Regions from separate parts of the Pseudomonas sp. B392_1p genome, predicted to be linked through region 1. Evidence: predicted binding sites of a transcription regulator. Region 1 holds the regulator's gene; each other region holds the start of a gene.
What was found. Region 1 encodes sigma-54, which starts transcription at its own class of promoters, with help from an activator protein. Its sites were predicted from a motif close to ANTGGCATNNANNTTGCTNT; they were not measured.
Positions count from the first base shown of each region.

Region 2: flgA (flagellar basal body P-ring formation chaperone FlgA) is a predicted target of sigma-54. The motif match lies at 880-899, and genes of this name have one in related genera.
Region 3: ACTV8E_RS03480 (TorF family putative porin) is a predicted target of sigma-54. The motif match lies at 980-999, and genes of this name have one in related genera.

Region 1 is NZ_JBQPXM010000008.1:107,960-110,228, forward strand. Features, by position in the region: gene hpf (ribosome hibernation-promoting factor, HPF/YfiA family) at 1-287, opposite strand, end outside; gene ACTV8E_RS12945 (RNA polymerase factor sigma-54) at 417-1,913, opposite strand; gene lptB (LPS export ABC transporter ATP-binding protein) at 2,044-2,269, opposite strand, start outside.
Region 2 is NZ_JBQPXM010000005.1:83,807-86,075, forward strand. Features, by position in the region: gene ACTV8E_RS09000 (chemotaxis protein CheV) at 1-773, opposite strand, end outside; gene flgA (flagellar basal body P-ring formation chaperone FlgA) at 909-1,661, shown strand; gene flgM (flagellar biosynthesis anti-sigma factor FlgM) at 1,794-2,099, shown strand; gene ACTV8E_RS09015 (flagella synthesis protein FlgN) at 2,143-2,269, shown strand, end outside.
Region 3 is NZ_JBQPXM010000002.1:257,230-259,498, reverse strand. Features, by position in the region: gene pta (phosphate acetyltransferase) at 1-5, shown strand, start outside; gene ACTV8E_RS03480 (TorF family putative porin) at 201-893, opposite strand; gene hppD (4-hydroxyphenylpyruvate dioxygenase) at 1,321-2,269, shown strand, end outside.

The DNA of each region.
Region 1 (2,269 bases):
TCGCGTTCGAGCTGCTTTTCCTTGTATTTGATTAATTGGCGATCCAGCTTGTCGACCAAGAGGTCGATGGCTGCGTACATATCATCGTGTTCGGCAGTGCCCACGATTTCGCCACCGGCAACATGCAGTGTGGCGTCGATTTTTTGCTTCAGTTTTTCCACTTGCAGTATCACCTGTACGTTGGTGATACGGTCGAAGTGGCGCTCCAGTCGGGTGAATTTGTCGTCGATATAATCGCGCAGGGCGTCGGTCACTACCAGTTGGTGTCCACTGATGTTGACTTGCATACCGTATTCTCCTTCTTGCCGCGTGGATGGCGCAGACCAAGGGCCTGCAGCCGGAACACTGTGGCTTGGGCGACTTGCGCAGACATGGACGGTTGTCGGTCCTGCACCAGCCTGTCCCCCAAGAGCTTGCTACATCAGTCGCTTGCGTTCACTGGACGGTGCGATCCCCATGGATTCGCGGTACTTGGCTACCGTGCGCCGGGCGACTTGAATACCTTGTGCTTCCAGTAGACCAGCGATCTTGCTGTCACTCAATGGCTTTTTGGCGTTTTCCGCCGCGACCAGCTTTTTGATGATGGCGCGGATCGCGGTGGATGAACATTCTCCGCCTTCGGCGGTGCTCACGTGGCTGGAAAAGAAGTATTTCAGTTCGTAAATACCACGCGGGGTGTGCATGAATTTTTGTGTGGTGACCCGCGAGATGGTCGACTCATGCATGCCCACCGCTTCGGCAATGTCATGCAGGACCAGGGGCTTCATCGCTTCGTCGCCGTATTCGAGAAAGCCGCGCTGATGCTCGACGATCTGCGTGGCCACTTTCATCAAGGTTTCATTGCGGCTTTGCAGGCTCTTGATGAACCAGCGCGCTTCCTGCAATTGGTTGCGCATGAAGGTGTTGTCCGTACTGGTATCGGCGCGCCGCACGAAGCCTGCGTATTGCGGGTTGACGCGCAGACGCGGCACGGATTCCTGATTCAGCTCCACCAGCCAGCGATCGTTGTGCTTGCGCACGATCACGTCCGGCACGATGTATTCCGGTTCGCTGGCTTCGATTTGCGAGCCGGGACGCGGGTTGAGGCTCTGGATCAATTCAACTACCTGGCGTAGCTCATCCTCCTTGAGCTTGAGGCGGCGCATCAGCAGGGCATAGTCGCGGCTACCCAGCAGCTCGAGGTGATCGCCGACCAGGCGCTGGGCTTCGACAAGCCAGGGAGTGCTGTTCGGCAATTGGCGCAGTTGCAGCAGCAGGCATTCGCGCAGGTCGCGCGCGGCCACACCGGCGGGCTCGAAGTGTTGCAGACGACGCAGAACGGTTTCGATTTCATCGAGCTCGATGTCCAGCTCCGGGTCGAAGGCGGCGAGCACTTCCTCCAGGGATTCCTCCAGATACCCCTGGTCGTTGATGCAGTCGATCAAGGTTTCGGCGATCAACCGGTCGGTATTGGACATGGGCGCCAGGTTGAGCTGCCAGAGCAGGTGCGTTTGCAGGCTTTCGCCTGGCGCGGTGCGCGAGGTGAAGTCCCACTCTTCGTCATCATTACTCGGCAGGCTGCTGGCGCTGGTCTGGTAGACGTCTTCCCAGGCGGTATCCACAGGCAGCTCGTTGGGAATCCGTTCATTCCACTCGCCACCGTCATCAAGGTTTTCAACCGTGGGAATGCTGCTTTCCTGAAGGGCTATTTCCTGGCTGCCAGGGTTGGGCAGTTCGTCGCCGTCGGCCAGCGGGTCGGCGTTGTCAAAATCCTCCCCCTCCTCCTGACGTTCGAGCATCGGATTAGATTCCAGGGCTTCCTGGATTTCCTGCTGGAGATCCAGAGTAGACAGTTGCAGAAGTCGTATGGCCTGTTGCAGCTGCGGGGTCATCGTCAGCTGCTGGCCCATCTTGAGAACGAGCGATGGTTTCATGGCAGACCTTGATTGCCGGCGTCTAAGCGCCATCCACTAGCGGGCGCCGCAGCGCCATGGAAGCAAATTATATGCCTGATATTTCTTGGGAATTCCAGTATCTGATATTACGGACTGAGCACGGCATCAATCAGAGTCGGAATTCGTGGCCCAGATAGACTTCCTTAACCAACTGGTTGGCCAGGATGCTTTGCGCATCGCCCTCGGCGATCAGGCGACCGTCGCTGACGATATAGGCGGTTTCGCAAATGTCCAGCGTTTCGCGAACGTTGTGATCGGTGATCAATACGCCGATTCCCTTGGCCTTGAGATGGTGAATAATTTGCTTGATATCGCCCACCGAGATCGGGTCGACG
Region 2 (2,269 bases), on a different contig from region 1:
CGCGGGTCCTGGCGAATTTCTGCGGTCAGAGTGTACCCATCCATCTCCGGCATTTCGATATCGGAAATGACCATGAGCAGCTCCTTCTCAGGGCTGCGCCCCTCGTTGAGCATGTTTTGCAGATACTCGAGTCCCTGGCGACCATCGCACAGAGCAGTGACCTCGACGCCAAGGCTTTCCAGGCAACGAATCAGCTGCTTGCGGGCAACCGATGAATCATCCACCACCAGCACGTGCTGAGTCTCGGCAAACTGCTGAGCCTGCGCGGAAATGACGTGATCAGAGACCGTTTCTTTGGTCGGTATGACTTCGGCAAGAATCTTTTCTACATCGATGATTTCCACCAGCCGATCATCCACATGGGTCACCGCAGTCAGGTAATGATCCCGTCCGGTGCCCTTGGGCGGCAGATGCACCTCATGCCAGTAGAGGTTGACGATGCGTTCCACCGAGCGCACCAGGAAGCCCAGCACGCGTGAGTTGTATTCGGTGATGATGACGAAACTGTTCTGCCGCTCGGTCAGAGCGCGACGGCCGGTAGCCATCGACAGGTCGAGAATCGGAACGGTTCCGCCACGGATATTCGCCACGCCACACACTACCGCGCTCGATTTGGGCATGACATTCAGACGGGGACAAGGCAGTACTTCCTTGACCTTGAAGACATTGATGCCATACAGCTGACTGCCGTCGAGACGAAACAGCAAGAGCTCCAGGCGATTCTGTCCGACCAGCTGAGTGCGCTGGTTTACCGAGTCCATTACACCAGCCATGCCGGCTCCCTTGATATGAATAGAACGTTGTATGTTCAGGTAGGGACGGAAAGTGCCGCCGTGCTTACCCACACGCGCACCAAAGTTCGATGCTCGCCTTTTACCTGGCGGCACGTACTTTGCTTCTTTTAGGGCATGAAGATTGCCCTGTCATTTTTACGACGTTTATCCAGGCTTGCTCAGCCCCTCGCCTGCGTTGCCGTGCTGCACAGCATCTCGTCACAGGCGGCGCCAACACCACAAACGCTACCTGATCAGCTTATCGGCACAGCCCAGGCATTTCTTGAGGCCACTGTCGCCGACTACTTGCAGCGCAGCGCCATCGCCGGGCGCCATGAAATCGACATGAACCGACTGGACCCACGGTTGCGCATGCCGTTTTGCGACCAACCCCTGTATGCCAGCCTGGAAAACCCGCCACAGCCCATCGGCCGGGTCACCGTGCGCGTCGGCTGCAGCGGTCGTTCGCCCTGGAGCGTCTTTGTCCCCGCCCAAGTGCGCCTGTATCGCGACGTAGTCGCCGTCGCGCGCCCCTTGGCGCGCTCAAGCACCATCGGTTTTGCAGATATCCGCCTGGCGGAGCGCGACGTCGGCCAGCTCAGCCAAGGCTATCTGACCGAGCTGGATCAGGCCCTGGGCTACAAATTGACGCGCCCCGTCACCGCCGACCAGATCCTCACCCCCAACCACCTGGAACGAGCCGATGTGGTGAGCAAAGGTGATCAGGTCGTCATCAGCGCCCGCAACAGCGGCCTGAATGTACGCATGCCCGGCGAAGCGCTGAGCAACGGAGCGCCAGGTGAACAGATCCGGGTACGCAACCTGGGCTCCCAACGCATCATCAAGGCCAGGATCAGTGGCCCCGGACAGGTGGAAGTGGACCTCTAAACCGTCAAGAACTGTTTAAATCCTTTAAACTGTGACCCGAAACGCAAAACCGTATCGGATCGCACTAAAGTTCCTGCCGCCCTGGCCGAGAATAATGGCATGCGTCCATACACCCGTCCGAGGTAGCGAATCATGGTTATCGACATTCAGCGGTCGAACGGCACCCCCGTCCCGCCCAGCACAAACCGCAGCAATGCGGCGCAGCCGCCGATCGACACCGCGCTGGCCCAGCCTGCAACACCGGCCAAAAGTGGCGAGCCGGTACTTCTCAGTGCTGAGGCTCAACAGTTGCAGCAGATCAGCGATCAATTGCGTAGCCAGCCCAGTGTCGACCACGAACGCGTGGCACAAATCAAGCAAGCCATCGCCGATGGCAGCTATCAGGTCGACAGCCAGCGCGTGGCCAGCAAGCTGCTCGGTTTCGAAACCCTGCGCTGATTGACCCGCGAGGGAGCAGGACGCCCGCTCAACAGAGGTTGTTATGCCAGCAGTAAGCCTTTTGCAGCAGTTCAATGACGATATCGCCAGCGCTGAGCGTCTGCTCGCGCTGCTCGACAGCGAGTATCAGGCCTTGAGTCGCAGTGAGCTGGCGCTGCTGGAAGAACTGC
Region 3 (2,269 bases), on a different contig from region 1:
CCTGATCTTGCGCTGATGAAAAATCCCCGGTGAAGGCATCCTTTCCGGGGATTTTTTTATGTCAGCAGCCTATGTCTAAGGCGTAATGCGTATAGCGCGTCGTCCGCCTGCCGCTGCGCAACAAAAAAAAACGCCGCACCCCAAAGGGAAACGGCGTTTCTTGGTGCGGTCATGGGTTGGCCGTGACCGTGATGCGGACTTTAGAACGACTTGGAAACCGAGACGGCAAAATTGTCATCCGTGCCGTCCAGGTCGTTAGTGGCGTAGGTCAGCGCGAAATCAAGACTGGCGATGGATTTGCCCAGGCTCAAGCTCCAGTCGGTGTAGTCTTCCCCGTTATTTACTTCATCATCGATGTCAGTGAAACCCACCGATGCGGACAAGGTTACTGCACCCGGCAGGGCATAGGAGTAGCCGAGGTAGGTATAAAGCTGCTTGACGTCTTCGGTACGGTATTTGAGACCGACGGTACCGCCATAGGCGCTGATGCTGCCCAGGTATTCGATATCGCTTTCCGCGTCTTCACCGCCCCAAGTGGTACCTGAATAGATATAGGTAGCCACAGCCAGGTCATAGGTGATTTCTTCAGTGATGGAGCCACCGTAGCCGACGTAATAGTCGAACTCAGAGCCGGCGGTTTTTTCATCGCCCGCCATGCTGCCGCCCCAGATGCCAGCGTAAAAGCCGCTTTCGTGTACAACGTCCAAACTGCCTTGCACGGTGGGATTACCACCGTTCAGCGAAGAACCACGGTTCAGCCAGTCGCTCGCCAGGGTAGCGGTCATGCTGACATCGAGTTTACCAATCGGACTTTCTACGGTTTCCGAGACTGCCATGCTGCTGAAGGCAACCGAAGAGGCTACTGCGATTGCCACAGGGAGTTTCTTAAGCATGCTCATGCTCCATTTCCTTGGTGTCGGTGAGGGGTTTCCCCTCATTTATTAGAACTGTTGGCTATTAACCTTACGCCAACAGCAACTAAGCATATCCCTTGCCAACTTGGCATGACCACCGGAATAGAGCGGTAATCGTATTTTTACTGATAGATATCAAAGGGGGAGTGGCGCCGCGTTGCCTTGATTCGGAGCATTAACTTCAACGTTGCAATAAAACGAGGCGCAGGAATACGTGGCAATTCATTGCCACCCACTGGCAGGATTTATTTACAGGTTTGTGCAGGAATTGGAGCAGCTTGGTGCTTCGTCAACTTATTGTGCCGAGACGCGACGCCGCCGGCTGCCCGGAAGGTGAGTTTCACATTGCGTAAAGGGCGTTCGGCAGCTGTGCTTAGGTCATTCGCATGTAACCGGAGGGCTTAACATGGACGCTGTCATAAGCCGAATCGCCCCGCATAACCCCATCGGAACCGATGGTTTCGAGTTCGTCGAATTCACCGCACCGACCACCGAAGGTCTCGAACAACTACGCCAGTTGTTCATCGCCATGGGTTTTACCGAAACCGCCCGGCATCGCTCCAAACCGGTGTTCCTCTTCCAACAGCACGGCATCAATTTTGTACTCAACGGCAGTCCCAGCGGTGAGGTGCATGCCTTTGCCCAGGCTCATGGGCCGAGCGCCTGTGCCATGGCCTTCCGGGTCAAGAATGCCGCTCAGGCCGCTGCCTATGTGCAAGCGCAGGGCGCCACGTTACTGGGCAGTCACGCCAATTTCGGCGAGTTGAATATCCCCTGCGTGGCCGGTATCGGCGGTTCGGTGCTTTATCTGGTGGACCGCTACGGCGCACACAGCATCTATGACGTTGATTTTGAGTTCCATCCGGGCCGCAGCGCCAATGACCGTGCGGTGGGGTTGCTGGAGATCGATCATCTGACCCATAACGTCAAGCGCGGGCAGATGGATGTCTGGTCCAGCTTTTATGAGCGCATCGCCGGGTTTCGTGAAATCCGCTACTTCGATATCGAGGGCAAGCTCAGCGGGCTGTTGTCCAGGGCGATGACCGCTCCCTGCGGCAAGATCCGCATCCCGATCAACGAATCCGCAGATGCTCATTCACAGATCGAAGAATTCATTCGCGAATATCATGGCGAGGGCATCCAGCACATCGCCCTGTCCACCGACGATATTTACGCCACGGTGCGGCAGCTGCGCGCCAACGGGGTGCGCTTCATGTCAACCCCGGACACCTATTATGAAAAAATCGACAGTCGCGTGCCCGGGCACGGCGAGCCCCTCGCTGAGCTGCGCGAACTGCGCATACTGGTTGACGGCGCGCCCCAGGATGACGGCATCCTGCTGCAGATTTTCACGG